DNA from 2 places in the Streptomyces sp. NBC_01497 genome. Region 1 is predicted to be linked to the other one. Evidence: riboswitches for the same ligand, from Rfam matches in the RefSeq annotation. Region 1 holds a riboswitch; the other holds the start of a gene.
The links. Region 1 has a riboswitch for glycine ahead of gcvT (glycine cleavage system aminomethyltransferase GcvT). Riboswitches for the same ligand answer to the same signal wherever they lie in the genome.
Positions count from the first base shown of each region.

Region 2: it holds a riboswitch for glycine, as region 1 does, so the genes downstream of both, gcvP (aminomethyl-transferring glycine dehydrogenase) here and gcvT (glycine cleavage system aminomethyltransferase GcvT) in region 1, are expected to answer to the same signal.

Region 1 covers NZ_CP109427.1:2,361,262-2,372,529, forward strand. Annotated here, with positions in the region: gene OG310_RS10000 (ABC transporter permease) at 1-752, opposite strand, end outside; gene OG310_RS10005 (ABC transporter substrate-binding protein) at 871-2,628, opposite strand; gene OG310_RS10010 (ABC transporter permease) at 2,673-3,671, opposite strand; gene OG310_RS10015 (enhanced serine sensitivity protein SseB C-terminal domain-containing protein) at 4,079-4,870, opposite strand; gene OG310_RS10020 (enhanced serine sensitivity protein SseB) at 4,995-5,738, opposite strand; gene OG310_RS10025 (AAA family ATPase) at 5,784-6,530, opposite strand; glycine riboswitch at 6,969-7,069, shown strand; glycine riboswitch at 7,070-7,180, shown strand; gene gcvT (glycine cleavage system aminomethyltransferase GcvT) at 7,213-8,328, shown strand; gene gcvH (glycine cleavage system protein GcvH) at 8,429-8,806, shown strand; gene glyA (serine hydroxymethyltransferase) at 8,845-10,107, shown strand; gene OG310_RS10045 (L-serine ammonia-lyase) at 10,284-11,268, shown strand, end outside.
Region 2 covers NZ_CP109427.1:6,952,670-6,963,937, forward strand. Annotated here, with positions in the region: gene OG310_RS29430 (MerR family transcriptional regulator) at 1-327, shown strand, start outside; gene OG310_RS29435 (DNA polymerase IV) at 472-1,848, shown strand; gene OG310_RS29440 (PRC-barrel domain-containing protein) at 2,309-2,719, opposite strand; glycine riboswitch at 2,890-2,986, shown strand; gene gcvP (aminomethyl-transferring glycine dehydrogenase) at 3,174-6,059, shown strand; gene OG310_RS29450 (DUF5999 family protein) at 6,264-6,470, opposite strand; gene OG310_RS29455 (hypothetical protein) at 6,897-7,526, opposite strand; gene OG310_RS29460 (glutamate--cysteine ligase) at 8,223-9,755, shown strand; gene OG310_RS29465 (CPBP family intramembrane glutamic endopeptidase) at 9,934-10,743, shown strand; gene OG310_RS29470 (NUDIX domain-containing protein) at 10,987-11,268, opposite strand, start outside.

The DNA of each region.
Region 1 (11,268 bases):
CTGATGACGACCTTCCGCTCCACCAGGCCCTTGGCGCGCGCGGTCCTGATGTAGTCCTCACTCATGGTCTCCAGCATCCCGGCTCGGGTGAGCCGCGCGTAGAGAGCCGAGTAGAGGAACGCCAGGGAGACCCACGGCAGGATCAGGTTCCAGGCCCACTCACCGGGGTTCTGCGTGAACGGCACGTAGTGCACGTTCCATATCTGGAGCCAGTTGAAGCTGAACAGCGCCAGCAGCACCAGACCGGTGAAGAACATCGGCAGCGAGACACCCATGAGCGAGATGCCCATGGCGAGGCGGTCCCAGATCGAGCCGCGCTTGAGCGCGGACAGGATGCCGGTCGCGACGCCGGTGACCAGCCAGATGACCGCGGCACCGATCGCCAGGGAGAAGGTGATCGGGGCGCGCTGCTCAATCTGCGGCCACACGGCCGTGTGGGTCTTGAAGGAGTATCCGAAGCAGGGCGCGGAGCAGTGCGCCGCGTCGGGACCGAACTTGTAGTCGGCACCGGCCACGAGGCCCTTGATGAAGTGCCAGTACTGCTCGTAGATCGGCTCGTCGAGCCCCAGGTTCTTGATGACGGCCTTGATGACCGAGGGGTCGGGGCTCTTGCCGACGTACTGGGCGGCCATCGACTGGATGGTCTGCCCGGCAGCACGGGGAAGGAGATAGAAGATCGCGAAGGTGACTGCGCTGACCACCAGCAGCAGCAATACCGCGGCGAAGACGCGTCGGATGATGTACGCAGCCACAGCCGTGCGGCGTCGGACCGGCCGGACCGGGTGGGGCCCGGCCGGGCCGACGCCTTCACCTGCCTTTCAGGGAAAGCTTCGGAGCCTCCGGGGAGCGGTGACTCCCCGGAGGGGACTCCTACTTGGTCGAGGTCAGGGTCGTGTAGTCGTACATACCGAGGTACGCGGCGGTCACCTGGACGTTCGCCGCCGACGTCGGACGGTAGAGGAGGTTCTTCTTGTAGAAGAGCGGGACGATCGAGCCCTGCTTCATGATCATCTGGTCGATCTTGCCCCACTCGGCGTTACGCGCGGTGTTGTCGACCGTCGCGATGGCCTTGTCGAACTCGGCGTTGATCGCCGGGTCGTTGAGCTCTTCGAGGTTCGTGCCGCCGGAGGGCTTGATGGCCCGGCCGTCGGAGATCTGGTCGAGGTAGCCGTAGCCGGTCGGCCAGTCGGCACCCCACGCCATCATCATCATTCCGGCGTTGTTCTTGTGGACCCAGTCCGGGACACCGGCGAAGTCCGTGAAGTACTTGCCGCTGGGGAAGGTCTTGATGTTGGCCGTGATACCGACCTTCTTCAGCGACTCCTGCAGCTGGGTCGCGGCCTGGACCTCGTCGGGACGGTCGGAGCGCGCGGTCAGCGTGGTGGAGAAGCCGTTCGGCTTGCCGCACTTGGCCAGGTACTGCTTGGCCTTGGCGACGTCACCCTTGTTGCCGGCGCTCGGGTACAGGTCGAACTTGTTGTACCCGGCGACGGTCGGCGGGATGACGGTCGTGGCCGGAACACCCTTGACCGAGCCACCGACGGCGTCGACCATGCCGGCCTTGTCGGTCGCGTACTGCACGGCGATGCGGCAGTTGACGTTGTCGAACGGCTTGACCTTGTTGTCCAGCGCCAGGAACTGCTCGGCGCCGGCGTACGGGTTGTCCGTCTGCGCCTTCTCCTTGGGGTTGACCAGGAGCTTGGGCTGGGTCTTCGAGGCGACGCCGGTGCCCTGGATGTCGACGGTGGTGTCGTCGTTGATCAGGTGCTCGTCGATCGTCGTCTGGTTGACGTTGTACTTGAGGACGATCTTGTCCGGCTGGGCCTTGCGGATCGGGTCGCTCTTCGGGTCCCACTCGGGGTTTCGCACGAAGGTCGCGCCCGTGCTCTCGTTGAAGGACGAGAACTTGTAGGGGCCGGACGACTGGATCGCCTGCTGGTACGAGGCGCCCTTGTCGAGCTTCTGCTCCACCGGCGCGGTCTGCGAGAACGTCGCCAGGTAGTTCATGTCGGCGAACGGCTTGCTCAGGTGGAAGACGATCGTCGAGGCGTCGGGCGTCTCGATCGACTTCAGGCCGTCGGGCGACTTGTCCTTGTAGGGACCCTTGTAGCCGCCGTCGGCGTCGAGGTACGTCTTGAAGTACGTCGGGCCGTTGGACAGGGCCTCGGGCGCGAAGTTGCTGCGCTCGATGGCGTACTTGACGTCCTTCGACGTGATCTCCGTGCCGTCCTGGAACTTCACACCCTTGCGGATGTGGTATGTCCAGGTCTTGGCGTCGGCGCTGCCGGTGCCGGGGCCCGTCGCGAGGTCGGGCACGACCTGCAGGTTGGCCTTGCCCGGGACGGGCTTGAAGGTCATGAGCGTACGCGCGTAGAGGCGGGAGAAGTTCTGCACCCAGCCGTAGTACGTGTTGCCCGGGTCGAGCGAGTCGGGGGCGTTGGAGATCTCCGCCGTCACCGTCCCGCCCTTCTTGGACGTCGGGTTGGCCACGCCGTTGATCGCCGCGTCGGCCTTGCCGGTACCACCGCTGTTGCTGTTGTCGCTGGAGCCGCCGCCCCCGCAGGCCGAGGCGCCCAGTCCCAGCGCCAGCAGCGCTGAGATGGTCGCGACCGTCTTTCTCTTGTTCATCGTGAGGAGTTCCCCCCCAGTAGTCCGGTGCGGCACGGCCGCTCTTACTTGCCACGGGGGTCGAGTGCGTCGCGCAGCCCGTCCCCCAGCAGATTGAAGGCCAGAACGGTGATGAAGATCGCTACACCGGGGATGACCATGAACATCGGGTCGACCTGGTACAGGTCGGTGGCCTGGTTCAGCATGCCGCCCCAGGAGGACTGCGGCGGTTCGATGCCGACGCCCAGGTAGCTGAGGGATGCCTCGAACAGGATGTTGGTGGGGATGAGCAGGGTCGCGTAGACCAGGATCGGCGCCACCAGGTTGGGCAGCAGCTCCCTGAACAGGATGAACGCGCCTCTGGCACCCAGCGATCGGGCCGCCTCGACGAACTCGCGCTCCCTCAGCGACAGCGTCTGCGCCCGCACGATGCGTCCCATGTACGGCCAGTTGAAGAATCCGATCACGAAGATCAGCACGGCGATCCTGAGGGTCAGACCGCTCAGCCCGAACGCCTTGCCCTGCAGCGTGGCGGAGATGGAGATCGCGAACAGCAGCAGCGGGAAGGCCAGGAACGTGTCCATGACCCGGCTGATGGTGGAGTCCACCCAGCCGCCGTAGAAGCCGGCGACGACACCCATGATCACGCCGATCACCACGGACAGCAGCGTCGCGCCGCCCGCGACCAGCAGCGACACCCAGGAGCCGTCGAGGACCCGGGCCAGGATGTCACGGCCCGTCTGCGGCTCGACGCCGAGCGGGTGGTGCCAGCTGATGCCGCCGAAGCCGCCCTTCGGTGCGAGCAGCACCGGGTCGACCAGGCTCTGGTGGAAGGCGTCGGGGTCGAGGCCGAACACGGACTGGATCGGCTTCGACAGGATGGCGACGAGGACCAGGAGCACCACGATGACACCGCCGGCCATCGCGACCTTGTCCCGCTTGAGGCGGGTCCACGCGATGCGGCCGAGTGAACGCCCCTCGATCTGCTTGCTCCCGGCGCCCGCGAGCACCGCCTCCGGCTGCACGCTCGCAGCAGACTTGGTGGTCTCTATTGGTGCCGTCATTGCGCTGGGGACCCCTCTTCTCGGCCGATGGTGTCCGGCCACGACCGCCGCCATGGCGGAACTACGCCGCTGTGGCGGCCGATTCACTGATCAGCTTCTGATCATCATGATGCATGTGGCCCGTTGCGGTTTCCGGAGCGGGGACCGGTCCGGGCAGCGCGAGGAACGCTCCCGCAGGTTCGGGGCGCTGTGGTCCTTGGACCCTGTGCTGGTGGGAGTCTTCTGCGAGTCCTGGATCACCCGCCAGACCTGACGGGGAATGGTTGCCCAACCGTGATGCATCGCGCAGGGTTCCGTTATGCGGACGCTGGGTACTGCTCAGCGGATCTTTGGGACATCCCCGCCCAGGTCAACAGCGGTGCGGCGCACGGGCGAAGAGGCCCGGACAAACGTCCCTGCGGGGCCGGTCAGTAACGGTGTGCGGGGGGCGGGTAACCGTAGCCGCCGGCGGGAGCCGCGCCCACGTGCGCCTCGCGGTCGTAGAACGCGCGGGTGTTGGCGCGCAGCCACATCGTGACCGGGTCGTGGTCGTCGGACATCGCCACCGTCGAGACCGGCAGTCCCTCGGGCACTACGCTCACCGACTGGCGCATCATCGTCCGCACGGACTCGACCGCCGCCGCTCCCGTCTCGTAGAGATCGAGGCCGACGGCGAGGTACGGGGTGCCGAGCGCGGGCTGCACCCACGCGCGGCGCAGCGATCTGACAGCCGGCGTGCGGTGCGCGTTCTGCGTGAGCAGCGCGTAGAACTGCGGGATCTGCAAGGTCGGTTCGGTGATCCTGAGCGGCCCCGCGGGCATCCGGTCCAGACCAGTGGCGATCCTGCGCAGGTCGGGCCAGGGAATCCCGAGGCCACCGCCGGGGGCGTGCGGGTTGAGCCAGATGCCCCAGCCGTCGGGGTAGAGCGAGCGGGCGATGTCCCGGCCCTGGACGACCTCGTGGGACCGGTTCCAGCCGCTGGCCGCGAGTTCCTGCGCCGAGGTCACGCAGGGCGCGTAACCGTGGCCGTCCACCTGCATGTTGCCGTACTGCGCGGAGGGCGAACCCGGTCCGCCCTGCCACAGCAGCATCCAGACGCTGCCCGCCGTCTCGTCGGCGAGAGCGCGCAGCAGCGCCTCGTAGGCGTCGTAACGGCCCGGTGTCACCTGGCGCAGCATCTGCTCGATGTGCCCGGCCTCCGCGGTGCCTGGCGCGCTCACTTCGCTCCCCGCCCCTCTACCCTCGCCATCAGACCTGCTCCCCCGGGCACGCGGTCCCGGCGCCCCCGTCATCAAACCAGCTTAGGCGGCACCACTGACACAGGCTTGACGGCGGGGCGTGGCGTCAGGCCTGCCCGCGCTGGTAGAAGGGGCGGACCCGGCCGAGCATCCAGTCGGCGACCGGATCGTTCTGCGCCAGGTCCAGCAGCAGCAGGTTGACCTGCCAGGGGACCTCCACGCGGCCGAGTGCCCGGCCCAGCGCGTCGAGGGCCCCGTTGCCGTCCGCGGGCTCCCAGGGCACCAGTTGGACTCCGACGAACAACTGGTACGCGCCCGCCTCGACGGACGCGAGCGCCCGGCGGGCGGTGGCGACCACCCCGGACGCCTCGAACTCGGCGGCGGCCGCGGTCAGGAAGTCCAGCGGCTCGTCCTGCCAGTCCGGCTCGAACAGCCGGACCCTGCCGCCGGCCTCCGGCCCGTCCAGCACGGTGCGTCCCGTACGGCAGAGTTCCGCGACGGCCACGGGCGGCAGCGGCATGCCCACCACGCCCCCGGGGTTGACCACGATGCCCAACTGCGGTGGCAGACCCCGGGCGAGGTCGCGGGCGGGCGCGACGGTGAACGACATGTGGCTGCCGACGCACCGCAGGAACTGCTCCTCCGAGCTGAAGACCGGGACGTAGGCCCCGCCCCCTATCTCGACCGTCGGCAGGTCGAGCCCCTGACTGTCCGGGCCGCCGCCCTCCGGCAACGGCACCCAGACCTCACTGCGGCCGAGTACCTCGACGAGCCGGGCGCCCGCCGTTTCGCTGCCGAGCGAGGCGGCGAGCACCTCTTCGAGTTCGTTGCCCGGCCATGCCGTGTCCACTGTGCTCAGTCCTCCGCCTTGCCCCTACTGGTCCGGGGCAGCACCTTAACGGCCCTGCTCGCCCGTGGGGTGCCCGGTGGGTGGGCCGTCGGCGAACACGATGGCTCCGAGGGTGCCCACCGCCTCCCGGTCCAGGAGCACGGCGGACCGGCAGCCCGGCAGCCGGCCCGACCCGACGTCCGCGAGGAGCCGCGCCACCGCCCTGCGGTGGCGGGCGAAGGCGTACCGGGAGACGGCCCTGCCCCGGGCCCGCTGGCCCGCGCGGGCGACCTCCGGCGGCACGTCGATGAGGACGAGGTGCAGCGCACGCCCGCGCCCGCGCGCCTCGCGGGCCAGCCACCGGCGCACCCAGGTCTGGGTGCCGCAGTCATGGACGACGACGCTGCGCCCGGAGCGCAGCAGCCGCCACAGGCCGGCGTAGTGCGCGAGGCGCACGACGGGCCGGTAGAGGGCGTACGGGAGCAGGGGCAGCCGGCGGGCCCACCGCTCGCGTGCGTCCTGGGAGTCGACGCCGCCGCCGGTGGCCCGGCGGATCAGGGTCGACTTGCCGCTGCCGGGCAGCCCCGAGATCACGACGAGGTCCCCGGTCGCGAAGACGAGCCCGCCGGACGGCGTCCCGGAGCGCCCCCGTAAGTCCCGGACATGGAACGCGTCCCGGACCGGCCGCGGTTCCTGGACGGGGGACCGGTCCCGGACGCCGGACGCCCGGCGTCCTGGCGGCGGTCCCGCCGGGGGGCCGGTCCTCGGGCCGGGGAGCGCGTGGGGCGGGGCCGAGCCCCCCGGCGAGGCGATGGCGTTCCGCGCTGCCCCGCGCTCGGACCTCCCCGCTTCGTCCGGTGCGCCCCTGCCCGTGCCGGGACCGCCGCCCCGTTCATCCCCGCCGGCCGGGCGCCGCGGCCCTTCCCCGGGCTCCCCCGCCCGGCCGTCCTCATCAGTGACCGCCCGGGCCTCCCGATCCCCGCCTGCCGCCCGGCCCTCCTGATACGCCGGCCGGCCCCCGTCCCGCTCCCGCGCCGGCTCGGGTTCCGGCGCCGCGCCCCTGCCCCGTTCCGCCGCCGTCTGGTCCCGCACCGTCATGGCCGCCGCCCCCTGTCACGGTCATCCGCTGTCCCGTCCCGCGGGCACGCCGTGCCCGCGTCCGCAGTCGGTAAAGAAATGGTAATGGCGGCCGAGGTTCCCGTGACAGGGCGCGCATGCGATGATGGCCGCGCCAACTCCATACCGGCCGTTTGAATCCGCGCGGGAGAGTTCCGGACACCTCGGGTGCACCGGACGCCGAAGGAGCAAGTTCCTCCCTTGAATCTCTCAGGCACCGATACCGCGTGGGCGAGGCAGATCTGAAAAGCGGGCCGCCACGCGCGCCCCCACCCAAGGTGCAAATCATGGCCCGTGACTGGGCGGTCATGATGAACCTCTCAGGTTCCGATGACAGATGGGGAGGACCGTCCTCGCCCTTCATCCCTGGGAGCCACCGATGAGCCCGTCACCCCGCCGCACCGCGCTCGACGCCGTGCACCGCGCGCTGGGCGCGACCATGACCGACTTCGCGGGCTGGGACATGCCGCTGCGCTACGGCAGTGAGCGCGAGGAGCACAACGCCGTGCGCACCTCCGCCGGGCTGTTCGACCTCTCCCACATGGGCGAGATCACGCTGACCGGTGCCGGTGCCGCCGCCGCGCTGGACTACGCGCTCGTCGGCAACATCGGCGCGCTGGCCGTGGGCCGCGCCCGCTACACGATGATCTGCCGCGAGGACGGCGGGATCCTCGACGACCTGATCGTCTACCGCCTCGGCGACGAGCACTTCATGGTCGTGGCGAACGCGTCGAACGCCCAGGTCGTGCTGGACGAGCTGAGCGCGCGCGCGGACGGCTTCGACACCGTCGTGCGCGACGACCGCGAGGCGTACGCGCTGCTGGCCGTACAGGGCCCGCGCTCGGCCGCGATCCTGAAGAGTCTGACCGACGCGGACCTCGACGGCCTCAAGTACTACGCGGGCCTGCCCGGCACCGTGGCCGGCGTGAACGCCCTGATCGCGCGTACGGGCTACACCGGCGAGGACGGCTTCGAGCTGTTCGTGGCGCCCGCGCACGCCGAGGGGCTGTGGCAGGCGCTGACCGGGGCGGGCCGGGAGGCCGGCCTCATCCCGTGCGGCCTGTCCTGCCGGGACACGCTGCGCCTTGAGGCGGGCATGCCGCTGTACGGCAACGAGCTGTCCACCGCTCTGACCCCGTACGACGCGGGCCTCGGCCGGGTCGTCAAGTTCGAGAAGGAAGGCGACTTCGTCGGCCGGATGGCGCTGGCCACGGCGGCGGAGCTGGCCGCGGTGAAGGCGCCCCGCAAGCTGGTCGGCCTGATCGCGCGGGGCCGCAGGGTGCCGCGCGCGGGCTACCAGGTCGTCGCCGGGGACGCGGTCGTGGGCGAGGTCACCTCGGGCGCCCCCTCCCCCACCCTGGGCAAGCCGATCGCCATGGCGTACGTGGACACCGCGCACGCGGAGCCCGGCGCCGAGGGCGTCGGGGTCGACATCCGCGGCAACCACGAGCCGTTCGACGTCGTGGCCCTGCCGTTCTACAAGCGCGAGAAGTGATACTCCGTTTCCCACCAGGGCCGCCGCGCACCGCGGCGTTCGTCCACCACCCCACCGGGCCCGTTTCGGCTGCCCGTCCGCGTACAGGAGAATTCAGGACATGAGCAACCCCCAGCAGCTCCGCTACAGCAAGGAGCACGAGTGGCTGACGGCCGTCGAGGACGGCGTGTCGACGGTCGGCATCACGGAGTTCGCGGCGAACGCCCTCGGCGACGTCGTCTACGTCCAGCTCCCCGAGGTCGGGGACACGGTGAGCGCGGGCGAGACCTGCGGCGAGCTGGAGTCCACCAAGTCGGTCAGTGATCTCTACGCGCCGGTCACCGGCGAGGTCACGGCGGTCAACCAGGACGTGGCGGACGACCCGTCACTGGTCAACACGGCGCCCTTCGAGGGCGGCTGGCTCTTCAAGGTCCGCGTCTCCGAGGAGCCCGGGGACCTGCTCTCGGCCGACGAGTACACCGAGTTCGCCGGCAACTGACGCCACTGACGGTAATCGACACCAGGGACTGATCCGCTTTGTCTTCGCTCCTGAACACCCCGCTGCACGAGCTCGACCCGGACGTCGCCGCCGCCGTCGACGCGGAGCTGCACCGCCAGCAGTCGACGCTGGAGATGATCGCCTCGGAGAACTTCGCCCCGGTCGCCGTGATGGAGGCGCAGGGCTCCGTCCTCACCAACAAGTACGCCGAGGGCTACCCGGGCCGCCGTTACTACGGCGGCTGCGAGCACGTCGACGTGATCGAGCAGATCGCCATCGACCGGGTGAAGGCGCTGTTCGGCGCGGAGCACGCGAACGTGCAGCCGCACTCGGGTGCCCAGGCCAACGCGGCGGCGATGTTCGCGCTGCTGAAGCCCGGTGACACGATCATGGGGCTGAACCTCGCGCACGGCGGGCACCTCACCCACGGCATGAAGATCAACTTCTCCGGCAAGCTGTACAACGTGGTGCCCTACCACGTCGACGGCGAGAGCGGTCAGGTCGACATGGCCGAGGTGGAGCGCCTGGCGAAGGAGACCCGCCCGCAGCTGATCGTCGCGGGCTGGTCGGCGTACCCCCGCCAGCTGGACTTCGCCGCGTTCCGGCGGATCGCCGACGAGGTCGGCGCGTACCTGATGGTCGACATGGCGCACTTCGCCGGGCTGGTCGCCGCGGGGCTGCACCCGAACCCCGTGCCGCACGCGCACGTGGTGACGACGACCACCCACAAGACCCTCGGCGGCCCGCGCGGCGGCGTGATCCTCTCGACGGCCGAGCTGGCGAAGAAGATCAACTCCGCGGTCTTCCCCGGCCAGCAGGGCGGGCCGCTGGAGCACGTCATCGCGGGCAAGGCGGTCGCGTTCAAGATCGCCGCGACGGACGAGTTCAAGGAGCGCCAGCAGCGCACGCTGGACGGCGCGCGCATCCTCGCCGAGCGCCTGGGCCGCCCGGACGCCGTCGAGGCGGGCGTCTCGGTCCTGTCCGGTGGTACGGACGTCCACCTGGTCCTCGTCGACCTGCGTGACTCCGCCCTGGACGGGCAGCAGGCAGAGGACCGGCTGCACGAGGTCGGCATCACCGTGAACCGCAACGCGGTGCCGAACGACCCCCGCCCCCCGATGGTCACCTCCGGCCTGCGGATCGGCACCCCGGCGCTCGCCACCCGCGGCTTCACCACCGAGGACTTCACCGAAGTGGCGGATGTCATCGCCGAGGCGCTGAAGCCGTCCTTCGACGGTGCGGCCCTGGGCGCGCGGGTGGCGGCACTGGCCGCGAAGCACCCGCTGTACCCGACGCTGTAGCCGTCGGTCACCGCGGGAGCGCAATTCTGGCATCGGCGGGGCATCGCGGCACACTGGAGTGTGGTGCGCGGTGCCCCGCCGTGCGCCGCGGCACGTCTCGGCCCCGCACCGCCCCACCGGTCGGCGCGGCCCTACCTGGCGGACAACGGAGTCCGCCGACCAGCAAGGAGTTCCACGTGGCCATCTCGGTCTTCGACCTGTTCTCGATCGGCATCGGCCCGTCCAGCTCGCACACGGTCGGCCCGATGCGCGCTGCCCGCATGTTCGCCCGCCGCCTGAAGAACGAGGGGCTGCTCGTCCATGTGGCCTCGGTGCACGCCGAGCTGTACGGGTCCCTCGGCGCCACGGGGCACGGGCACGGCACGCCGAAGGCGGTCCTGCTCGGGCTGGAGGGCAACTCGCCGCGCACGGTCGACGTGGAGCACGCGGACGAGCAGGCGGAACGTATCTCCACAGGCGGCAGGCTGAACCTGCTCGGTGTGCACGAGATCGCGTTCGACGCCGCCAAGGACCTGGTGCTGCACCGTCGCAAGCGGCTCCCCTACCACGCGAACGGCATGAAGGTCACCGCGTACGACACGGCGGGCGAGACCCTGCTGGAGAAGACGTACTACTCGGTCGGTGGCGGCTTCGTCGTGGACGAGGAAGCCGTGGGCGAGGACCGCATCAAGCTGGACGACACCGTCCTCAAGCACCCCTTCCGCACCGGCGACGAGTTGCTGCGCCTCTCCCGCGAGACGGGCCTGTCCATCTCCGCGCTGATGCTGCAAAACGAGCTCGCCTGGCGCACCGAGGACGAGATCAGGGCCGGGCTGCTGGAGATCTGGCAGGTCATGCAGGCGTGCGTCAGCCGGGGCATGACCCGCGAGGGCAACCTGCCCGGCGGCCTGAAGGTACGGCGGCGGGCCGCGAACTCGGCGCGCCAGCTGCGCGCCGAGGGCGACGCGCAGACCCACGCGATGGAGTGGATCACCCTCTACGCGATGGCCGTGAACGAGGAGAACGCCGCCGGCGGCCGGGTCGTCACCGCCCCGACGAACGGCGCCGCCGGGATCATCCCCGCGGTCCTGCACTACTACATGAACTTCTGCTCCCACGGCGCCACGCCCCAGGAGCGCGACGACGACGTGGTCCGCTTCCTGCTGGCCGCCGGCGCGATCG
Region 2 (11,268 bases), 4.6 Mb from region 1:
GTCAAGAGGTTCCTGGACACCGGAGTGGCCCTGCAGAACATCCGGGCCGCCGTCCAGCACCTGCGCGACCGCGGCTTCCAGGACCTCGACCGGATGACGCTGATGTGCGACGGCGCGACCGTCCACGAGTGCACGTCCCCAGACGAGGTCGTCTCGCTGCTCCAGTGCGGCCAGGGCGTCTTCGGGATCGCCGTCGGCGTGGTCTGGCGGGACGTCGAGGCGGCGCTCTCCCAGCTGCACGGGGAGCGCGTCGACACCGGTGAGACGCTGATCGGCAACAACCCGGCGGACGAGCTCGCGCGCAGGCGCCGCGACCGCGCCGTCTGAACCCCGAGAGACGGCGTCCGCCGGGCTCCGGCCCGGCGGACGCCGGCCTCTCCCGGGGCGGCCCGGGCGGCACGCTCGCCGGGTGACACGCGCTCCGCGCCCGCGAGGGCGCCGTTGTCAGACCTCTGCGGCAGCATCGAGGTCATGAGACCCGCGCCGACGATCCTCCACCTGGACATGGACGCGTTCTATGCCTCGGTGGAGCAGGCGTCCAAGCCGAGCCTGCGGGGCAAGCCCGTGGTGGTCGGCGGCCTGGGGCCGCGCGGGGTCGTCGCGACCGCCTCCTACGAGGCCCGGCGGTTCGGTGTCCACTCGGCGATGCCGATGGCGCAGGCCAGGCGGCTCGCGCCGAACGCCGCGTACCTGGTGCCGCGCTTCTCCTTGTACCGGACGATCAGCGGGCAGGTGATGGAGCTGCTGGGGCGGCTCTCACCGCTCGTCGAGCCGCTGAGTCTGGATGAGGCCTTCGTGGATCTGGAAGCCGGCGGTACGGCCAGTGACAGCGCCTCGGCGCGCGCCACGGGCGAGCGGCTGCGTGCCGACATCCTGGCGGTGACCGGCCTGCGGGGGTCCGTGGGCCTCGCGGGTTCCAAGATGCTCGCGAAGATCGGCTCGGAGGAGGCCAAGCCCGACGGGCTGGTGCTGATAGAGCCGGGCACCGAGCGCGATCTGCTGGCGCCGATGTCCGTGCGGACGCTGCCCGGCGTGGGCCCGGCCACGGGTGACCATCTGCGGCGGGCCGGCATGACGACCGTCGCGCACCTCGCGGAGGCGGGCGAGGACGAACTCGTACGCCTGGTCGGCAGGGCGCACGGCCTGTCGCTGTACCGGATGGCGCTCGGCCTCGACGAGCGGCCCGTGGTCTCCGACCGGGACGCCAAGTCCGTCTCCGTGGAGGACACCTTCGACGTGGACCTGCACGACCGGGTCCGGGTGCGGGCCGAGGTGGACCGGCTGGCGGAGCGGTGCGTGCGCAGGCTGCGCGAGGCCGGCAGGTCGGGGCGGACGGTGGTGCTCAAGGTGCGCAGGTACGACTTCTCGACGCTGACGCGCTCGGAGACGCTGCGCGGTCCCACCGACGACGTGAGCGTGGTGCGGGAGGCGGCGGGGCGGCTGCTGGAGGGGGTGAACACCACGGGCGGCGTCCGGCTGCTGGGGGTGGGCGTGACGGCGCTCGCGGACTTCACCCAGGAGGACCTCTTCGCGCAGGCCGCCGCGGGAGCGGTGGAGACGCCGCTCCCGCTGCCCGACGAGCCGACCGTGGCCCCGGAGCGGGTGCCGCTGCCGGTGACCGCTGTTCCGGCACCGGAGACGTCACGGGCCGAGCGGCGCTTCCCGGCGGGTCACGACGTGCGGCACGCCGTGCACGGGCCCGGCTGGGTGCAGGGGAGCGGGGCGCGGCGCGTCACGGTGCGCTTCGAGCAGCCGGGCTCGGCCGTGGGCCGCGTCCGCACCTTCTGGCTGGACGATCCGGACCTGGAGCCGTCGGACCCGCTGCCGCTGGTGTCCGACGACACATAGGCCGGGGGCGTTCCCCGCGTCCGCGACGTCGGGCGCGCCCCTGTCGGGTCTGGGGGCTCGCGGACGCGAAGGGGCTTTCCCCGGTGCTCGACGGCCGGGGGGCGTTCCCCGCGTACGCGACGTCGGGCGGGGGCTGTGCCGGGTCTGCGGGGCTCGCGGACGCGAAAGCGGACTTCCCCCGCTGCTCGACGCGCCCGCAAGGAGGCGTGTGACGGCTCTGTGGAGGCCCTGAGGCCCCGCGAAGACGCCCGGGGGTCCGGAACGCCGGGCAGGCGGGTGGCAAGCGCTCCTGGGCCGTCCGAGGGCCGGGCCGTCCGAGCGCCGGGCCGCTCCCGATCCGGGCGCCGGGCTGTTCCCGGTCCGAGCGCCGGGCCGCTCCCGATCCGGGCGCGGTCCGCGAACGGCCGGCGGGGCCGTCCGTCGTGGCCGGGATGGACGGCGGTGGTTCGGTGGCGCCGGCTCAGTCGTCCTGGCCCGCGACCTTGCCGAAGTCGCGTTCCCGGTCCTTCTCGGAGAGCGACGCCGCGTCCTCGGGCGACTCGGCGGCGGGGATCTCCAGGCCGTAGTGGTGGTAGAGCTGGAGCTCCTGTTCCGGGGAGAGGTGGCGGCCCACCCCGAAGTCCGGCGCGTCCTTGATCAGGGAGCGCTCGAACGGGATCCGGAGGGTGTCGTCGACCAGGGTGCTGGGTTCCAGCGGGACGAACGCGTCCCTGCTGAACAGGCCCGTGCGGACGGCCGCCCACTCGGGCACACCGGTCGCGTCGTCCAGGTACACCTCGTCGACCGTACCGATCTTGTGCCCCTCGCGGTCGAACGCCTTGCGGCCGATCAGGCTGCGCGGATCGATGTCTGTCTCCACGGTCCCTCCAATGAGTCGCAACCGGTGGTAAATACTACAAAAGGGCACTCCGGGGTGTGCGTCCACTCGGGGTTCCTGGGTAGGGACCCCAGGGCTCCGGGCCGCAGGGCCCCGCGGCGGACCTGGGCGGGGCGGCCGGAAAGTGGACCTCAAGGCTCCGCTGGTAGGCTGGCCGTGGCTACTGACCCCGCGCGGGAGAGTCCTCCGGCAGCCCGCCGGAGGCGCCGAAGGAGCAAATCCTCCCCGGAATCTCTCAGGCCCCCGTACCGCGCGGACGAGGTCACTCTGGAAAGCAGGACGGACGTCGACGGCTTCCGCCCTCACCGACGGTGAAAACCGGCGCGCGGCACATGCCCGCGAGCCGGTGAAGCTCTCAGGTCGTATGACAGAGGGGGAGGCCGTCCGGGTAGCACTCATTGCCGAGTGACGCCCCACGCAGGTCGCGTCGACCAGGAGGCCTCCGCACATGACCGCCCACCGCATGACGCTCGCACAGCTGGAGCGCGGCATTCCCTTCGAGCACCGCCACATCGGACCCGACGCGGCGGCGCAGGCCAAGATGCTCGCCCAGGTCGGCTACGGCTCGCTGGACGAGCTGACGGCCGCCGCCGTCCCCGACGTGATCAAGAGCGCCGAGGCGCTCAACCTGCCGGAGGCCCGCACCGAGGCGGAGGTGCTCGCGGAACTGCGCTCGCTCGCCGACCGCAACCAGGTGCTCGCGCCGATGATCGGCCTCGGCTACTACGGCACCTACACACCGCCGGTGATCCTGCGCAACGTGATGGAGAACCCGGCCTGGTACACCGCGTACACGCCGTACCAGCCGGAGATCTCGCAGGGCCGCCTGGAGGCCCTGCTGAACTTCCAGACCGTCGTCGCGGACCTGACGGGGCTGCCCACCTCCGGCGCCTCGCTGCTCGACGAGGGCACGGCCGCAGCCGAGGCCATGGCGATGGCGCGGCGCGTGGGCAAGGTCAAGGAGGGCGTCTTCCTGGTCGACGCCGACACCCTGCCGCAGACCGTCGCGGTCATCCGCACCCGCGCGGAGCCGACCGGGGTCGAGGTCGTCGTCGCGGACCTCGCGGACGGCATCCCCGCCGACGTCGCCGAGCGCGGTGTCTTCGGTGTGCTGCTGCAGTACCCGGGCGCCTCCGGCGCGGTGCGCGACCTGCGCCCCGTCGTCGAGCGGGCCCACGAACTCGGCGCGATCGTCACCGTCGCGGCCGACCTGCTGGCCCTCACACTGCTCACCCCGCCCGGCGAGCTGGGCGCGGACATCGCGGTGGGCACCACCCAGCGCTTCGGCGTCCCGATGGGCTTCGGCGGCCCGCACGCCGGTTACATGGCGGTCCGGGAGAAGTTCGCCCGCAGCCTGCCGGGCCGGCTGGTCGGCGTCTCCGTGGACGCCGACGGCAACAAGGCGTACCGCCTCGCCCTGCAGACCCGCGAGCAGCACATCCGGCGCGAGAAGGCGACCAGCAACATCTGCACCGCGCAGGTGCTGCTCGCCGTCATGGCCGGCATGTACGCCGTCTACCACGGTCCGGACGGTCTGCGGGACATCGCGCGGCGCACCCACCGGTACGCGACGCTCCTCGCGGCGGGCCTGAGCGCCGGCGGTGTGGAGATCACCGAGGACGCGTACTTCGACACCCTCACGCTCCGCGTGCCGGCCCGGGCCGCCGAGGTCGTCGCGGCCGCGAGGGAGGGCGGGGTCAACCTGCGCCTGGTCGACGCGGACCACGTCTCCGTCGCCTGCGACGAGACCACGGGGCGTGCCCAGCTCACCGCCGTCTGGGCGGCGTTCGGTGTGCAGGGCGACGTCGAGGCGCTCGACGCGGCCGCGACCGAGGCGCTGCCCGCGTCCCTGCTGCGAAGCGACGACTACCTGACGCACCCGGTCTTCCACAGCCACCGTTCCGAGACGTCGATGCTCCGCTACCTGCGGCGCCTGTCCGACCGGGACTACGCGCTCGACCGCGGCATGATCCCGCTCGGCTCCTGCACGATGAAGCTGAACGGCACCACCGAGATGGAGCCGGTCACCTGGCCGGAGTTCGGCGCGCTGCACCCGTTCGCGCCCGCCGAGCAGGCGCAGGGCTACCTCACCCTCATCCGTGAGCTGGAGGAGCGCCTCGCCGAGGTCACCGGCTACGACGCCGTCTCCCTGCAGCCCAACGCCGGTTCGCAGGGCGAACTCGCGGGTCTCCTCGCCGTACGCGCGTACCACCGTGCCAACGGCGACACCGGCCGTACGGTCTGCCTGATCCCGTCCTCCGCGCACGGCACCAACGCGGCCAGCGCCGTGATGGCGGGCATGAACGTCGTCGTGGTGAAGACCAGCGACTCCGGTGACGTCGACGTCGACGACCTGCACGCGAAGATCGATCGGTACGGTTCCGAGCTGGCCGTCCTCATGGTCACCTACCCGTCCACGCACGGTGTCTTCGAGGAGCAGATCGGCGACATCTGCGCGGCCGTGCACGACGCGGGCGGCCAGGTCTACGTGGACGGCGCCAACCTCAACGCGCTGGTGGGCCTCGCGAAGCCGGGCCGCTTCGGCTCGGATGTGTCGCACCTGAACCTGCACAAGACGTTCTGCATCCCGCATGGCGGCGGTGGCCCGGGCGTCGGCCCGATCGGTGTGCGCGCGCACCTCGCTCCGTACCTGCCGAACCACCCCCTGCAGCCGGCCGCGGGTCCCGAGACGGGCGTCGGCCCGATCTCGGCGGCGCCCTGGGGCTCGGCGGGGATACTGCCGATCTCCTGGGCGTACGTGCGGCTGATGGGCGGCGAGGGTCTCGCCCGCGCCACCCAGGTCGCGGTGCTCGCGGCGAACTACATCGCCAAGCGTCTGGAGCCGCACTTCCCGGTGCTGTACACCGGACCGGCCGGCCTGGTGGCGCACGAGTGCATCGTCGACCTGCGGCCGCTGACCAAGGCGACCGGCGTCTCGGTCGACGACATCGCCAAGCGCCTGATCGACTACGGCTTCCACGCGCCGACCATGTCGTTCCCGGTTGCCGGAACGCTGATGATCGAGCCGACGGAGAGCGAGGATCTGACCGAACTCGACCGGTTCTGCGAGGCGATGATCGCGATCCGTGCCGAGATCGAGAAGGTCGGCTCCGGCGAGTGGGCCGCCGACGACAACCCGCTGCGCAACGCGCCGCACACCGCCGCCGCACTCGGTGGCGAGTGGACCCACCCGTACAGCCGTGACGTGGCGGTCTTTCCGCCCGGGGTCTCGGTAGCCGACAAGTACTGGCCGCCGGTGCGGCGCATCGACGGCGCGTTCGGGGACCGCAACCTGGTCTGCTCCTGCCCGCCGCTGGACGCGTACGAGCACTGACGGACGTCGAAGGCCCGCGGGCGGCGGCGTCCGCCGCTCGCGGGCACAGGGCCTGATGCCCTGCGAGCGGGAGTAAGGCGTGCCCGTACGGCACCGGAGCGGGCAGCCCGCCACAGCGACACCGAGGGGCCGGTCAGGAGCGCATGCTCCGGACCGGCCCCTCGCTCATGCGCCCGGCGCCTCGGCCGCAGGAGCGCCGCCGCGTCACGCCGCCGCTGCCACCTGGTCGGCCCGGAGCGGCCGGTGCGGGGCGATGATCTGCCCGTCGGGCAGCAGTTCACCGGTGTCCTCGAACAGGACGACGCCGTTGCAGAGCAGACTCCAGCCCTGCTCGGGACGGCTCACCATCGGATGGGCCGCCTCGCGGTCGGCGGAGTCGGCGCTCGGACAGGCTGGCTGGTGCTGGCACATGGGCGGGTTCTTTCGCTGCGTGGTGGGGACTGACGTACTCCGGGCCTTCGTGTCCTGGCTTCTCGTGCGTGGCTGATCGCCGTGCGGCTGATCGCTGTGCGGAGGACGCGTACCGTCCGGTGCCGCGCGCTGTGCGGGATACATGACCGCCCCGTCTCTGTTGTCCGGACCCAGTGTCGTCCCGCGCGAAGTGATCCACGGGGATTTCACGGCAGCACGGTGTCGTGGGCCAGGACGCCATCACCCGGTCGGCCGGTTCTGCTCAACTTAGCGGTCCTTGATGACCGTTGGCGAACCGTGACCGGAGCGTTCGATGAACCGCACGAGGGCCGTCGGCGCGTACGCCGTCCCGGCCCTCGTCCCGAACACGCGAAGCGCCCCGCGGCCGGGAGGCCGCGGGGCGCTGGGGGGCCGCTGCGCCGCAGGTCAGACGGGGGTACGTAGAAGAGGCGCGGGTGCGAGAGGTGCGGGAGCGAGCCGCAGACCGATCACGGGAAGCAGTTCCGCCGCACGGTGCGGCCGGTGCGCCGCGAAGCCGGGAGGCGCCGGCGCGAGAGGCACCAGCAGGTCGCCCGGGGCCACGGCGCCGGTGGCCGGGTCGGCGTCCGTGTCCTGGTGCAGCCACAGCGTCAGCATGTACAGCCCCGGTACGGAGAGCAGGCGTGGCTGGTAGGCGGTGTGCAGCACCTCGGCCTGGCGCAGAGCCCGCTCCGTCGCCGTCACGTACGGACCCTCGAAGAACCGGGAGAAGGCCCAGCCGTCGGCGGTGAGCATCGTGTCGGCGGCGGCCACCATGCGCTCCCCGGCGCTGATGGTGAACCGCCATCCCGTCAGCCGCGTGTGGGGAGCGGCCTCGGCCCCGTCGAGCAGCGCCGGTGCGGCGAGCACCTCGGGGGCGTCGAGTACATGGAGCGGAAGGGGGAGTTCAGGGCTCAGCGGTCCTTGCGCGGACCGCAGAGCCGGGGTCGGGGCCTCTCGAACGGCGGTGGGGGAGCCGAGAGCGGTCAAAACGCTGCGCAGGGCGGGTGCGGGTACTGGAGGGACATGCAGCGGCATGGTGGATTGCCTCTCGCTCAGGAGACAGGGTGCAGCGCGGGTGCGAAGGGAGGTGCGGACAACTCTGTCGGCGTGCGGGCTCGGAAACGTGATCCGGGGCCTGGGCCTTGCGCCCGCTTTCCACCTCGTCCGCGAAGTTTATACGACCCGTGTTCACACGATGTTTCTTCTAGCTGTCGCGACGATTGCGGACAAGCCACTATTCAGCCGGATTTCGGCGGTGATTTGCTGGACGCATTGTGAACGGGTGGCATCCGGCCTGCGGTGATCCCGCTCAGTCGGACGGCCGAAACCTGTCCGGCATTTTCGCCGGTCATTGCGTACCCTGCGGCACGGACGTGCTCGCTCGGTATGCCACGGGCACATGCTCGCGCGGCAGCCGCGTACCGGTGCCCGACCTGGCCCGTGCCGGGGAAAGGACGACCCTTCGCCGACCGGTGCATGCCTATGCTACTGAACCCGAGGCTATGCCAGAAGGGCGCGTCCCGGAGGTGCCCGGCGAATGTGACGCCAGAACCTGCCCGGGGAACGCGTGAGCCGGATATGAGTCACGTATGTGCCGTGCGTGCGTGTCCGGGGACAGTCTAGCCGCGGGCGGGGGTCCGGGGGAGGACGTTAGGGATCAACGCGCGGGGGCATTATCGAGCGAGACACGCGCACTGTTGTGGGGCCGTCAACGCCGAGGAGGACACGTCGATGGGTGAGAAGGTCGACGCGGGGGGCTTTGACCTGGCCGGCCGCGAGCAGTACCGGAAGAGGCTCCGGCAGTGCCTCTCGGTGCTCGGGAAGCTGCTCGCGGAGAAGCGGTTCGACAAGCCCAGGAATCTGATCGGGCTGGAGATCGAACTCAATCTCGCGGGGTCCGACGGCCTGCCCCGCATGATGAACAACGAGGTGCTCAGCCGCATCGCGAGCCACGATTTCCAGACCGAGCTCGGCATGTTCAACCTCGAAGTGAATATCGCGCCGCACCGTCTGAACGGACGGGTCTTCGACCAGCTCGCCGAGGAACTGCGCGCGGGCCTCGGATATGCGCACCGCAAAGCGGAAGAGGTCGACGCCGGGATCGTGATGATCGGAATTCTCCCGACGCTCGCCCACCACGACGTCGGATCGGGAAGCCTCTCCGCCGTCGACCGCTACACCCTTCTCAACGACCAGATGAGGGACGCGCGCGGAGAGGACTTCCTCCTCGACATCGAGGGGGCCGAACGGCTGGTCGCGACCTCCCCGTCGATCACACCGGAGGCCGCCTGCACCTCCGTCCAGCTGCATCTGCAGGTGACGCAGGAGCGGTTCGCCGACGTCTGGAACGCGGCGCAGGCGGTGGCGGCGGTGCAGATCGCGCTCGGGGCCAACGCGCCGTTCCTGTTCGGCAAGGAGCTCTGGCACGAATCACGGCCGCCCCTGTTCGAGCAGGCCACCGACGTACGGCCGCCCGAACTGCGGGTCCAGGGCGTCCGTCCGAGGACCTGGTTCGGCGAGCGCTGGATCGACTCGCCCTACGACCTCTTCGCGGAGAACCTGCGCTACTTCCTGCCCCTGCTGCCGATCATGTCCGACGAGGATCCCCAGAAGGTACTGGACGACGGGGGCGTGCCCGCCCTGCAGGAGCTGTCCCTGCACAACGGCACCATCTACCGCTGGAACCGCCCGGTGTACGAGGTCGCCGAGGGCGTGCCCCACCTGCGGGTGGAGAACCGGGTGCTGCCCGCGGGGCCGACCGTGACCGACGTCATCGCCAACGCCGCGTTCTACTACGGGCTTGTGCGCGCCCTCGCCGAGGACAGCCATCCGCTGTGGCACCGCATGCCCTTCTCCGTCGCGGCGGAGAACTTCGACACGGCCTGCCGGCACGGCATCGAGGCAGAACTGCGCTGGCCCCGGCACGGCAGGTCGTCCGGGCTCGCCACCCGGCCCGCCGTGGATCTCGTACGTGACGAGCTGCTGCCGCTCGCGGCGGCCGGACTCGACGCGTGGAACATCGAACCGGCCGACCGGGACCTGTACCTCGGGGTGATCGAGGAGCGCTGCAAGCGGCGGACGAACGGGGCAGCGTGGCAGATCGGCACGTTCCACCGGGCGCTGGACGCGGGCCTCGAACGGGACGCCGCCTTCGCCGCGACGACCCGCAGGTACAGCGAACTGATGCACCACGGCAGCCCGGTGCACACCTGGCCCGTCGGCTTTCCGGGGCCCGGGGAGTCAGGGCGGCTGCCCACCCGGTAACAGCCGCGGCGCGGTAGCGGGCGGTGCGGGCGGGGGGCGACGTGCGGTGGGCGGCGAACGGCCGCGACGGCCCGGGGCCGCCGCGGCCGGGTCGCGGGAGGGGTTGCACAGCCGCCGGGCGTAACTTGTGCACGTCGGCCGCGCGCGCCGGCTGTGACACGTACCCGTGGAGGCCGGTGTGCAGGTGGAGGCAGGGCCCGTGACCGATTCCCGCCCCGGACAGACGCCTGGGGACCTGACCCGCGGAGCGCTGCGGACCGAGACCCTGATCGTGCTCGCCTTGTCCCTCGGGGCGAGCGGTGTGTCCGCACTCATCAGCTTCGTCGGCTCTGTCACCAAGGGCGGTTCGCTCAAGAGCCAGGCCGCCAACCTGAACGCGTCGGCCGCGCCCGGCCGGCCGTGGCTCGATCTGACCTGGCAGCTGTTCGACATCGCCACCGCCCTCGTGCCCGTGGTGCTCGTCGCGTATCTGCTGTTCCGGGAGGGCAGCAGCCTGCGCGCGATCGGCTTCGACCGGCGCAGACCCCTCTTCGACCTCGGCTGGGGCGCGGCGATCGCGGCGTGCGTGGGCGGCATCGGCATCGTCTTCTACCTGTTCGCGCAGGGTTCGGGCGCCAATCTGACGGTGGTGCCCGAGTCGCTGCCCGACGTCTGGTGGAAGTTCCCTGTCCTCGTGGTGTCCGCGGTGCAGAACGCGATCCTCGAAGAGGTCGTCGTGGTCGGCTACCTGCTGCGGCGGCTCGACCGGCTGGGCTGGACCCCGCTCGCCGCCCTCGCCGGCAGCGCCCTGCTGCGCGGCTCCTACCACCTGTACCAAGGCCTCGGCGGCTTCGTCGGCAACATGGTCATGGGCATCGTGTTCGTGCTCCTGTACCGCAGGTGGGGGCGGGTCGGGCCGCTGGTCGTCGCGCACTCCCTGATGGACATCGGTGCCTTCGTCGGGTACGCGCTGCTCGCCGGACACGTCAGCTGGCTGCCCACGCTCTGACGGTCCGCGCGGAATACCACGCGCCGGGCGCCGCCCGGGCGGTCCGGGCAGCGTCGCGCCGTCGATCGCGGTGACTGCCGAGGGGCGGGCGCGGGGCGGTGCGGAGCCGTACGCGCGAAGCCGAGCCCCCGACCCGCCAAGGCGCGGGGAACCGGGCGTTCGGGGCGTACCGCCGGACCCGGTGCTCCCGCCGGGCCGGGACCGCGCCGGCCACGCGATCCGGCGCGTCGGCCGGCCTCGTCGCTACGGGCGAATCGGGGCGGCCCAGCGGGCGTCCGGGGCGAGGGCGGCGAGGATCGCGGGCAGGCCCGGCGGTTCGACCCGGTCCGGCAGTGCGTCCAGGTCGGGCCGGGCCACCCACCTGTGGCCCTGGAGCGAGTCCCGTTCGCCGGGGAGCAGACCGTCGCGGCCCAGCGCGGGGCGTTCCTCGCGAAAGCGCGCCACGAAGAAGTGCTCCGTACCGACGTGCCGGCGGCCCATCCACCACACGTCGCGGTCGACGGGCACCCATCGGTCGAGCACCGC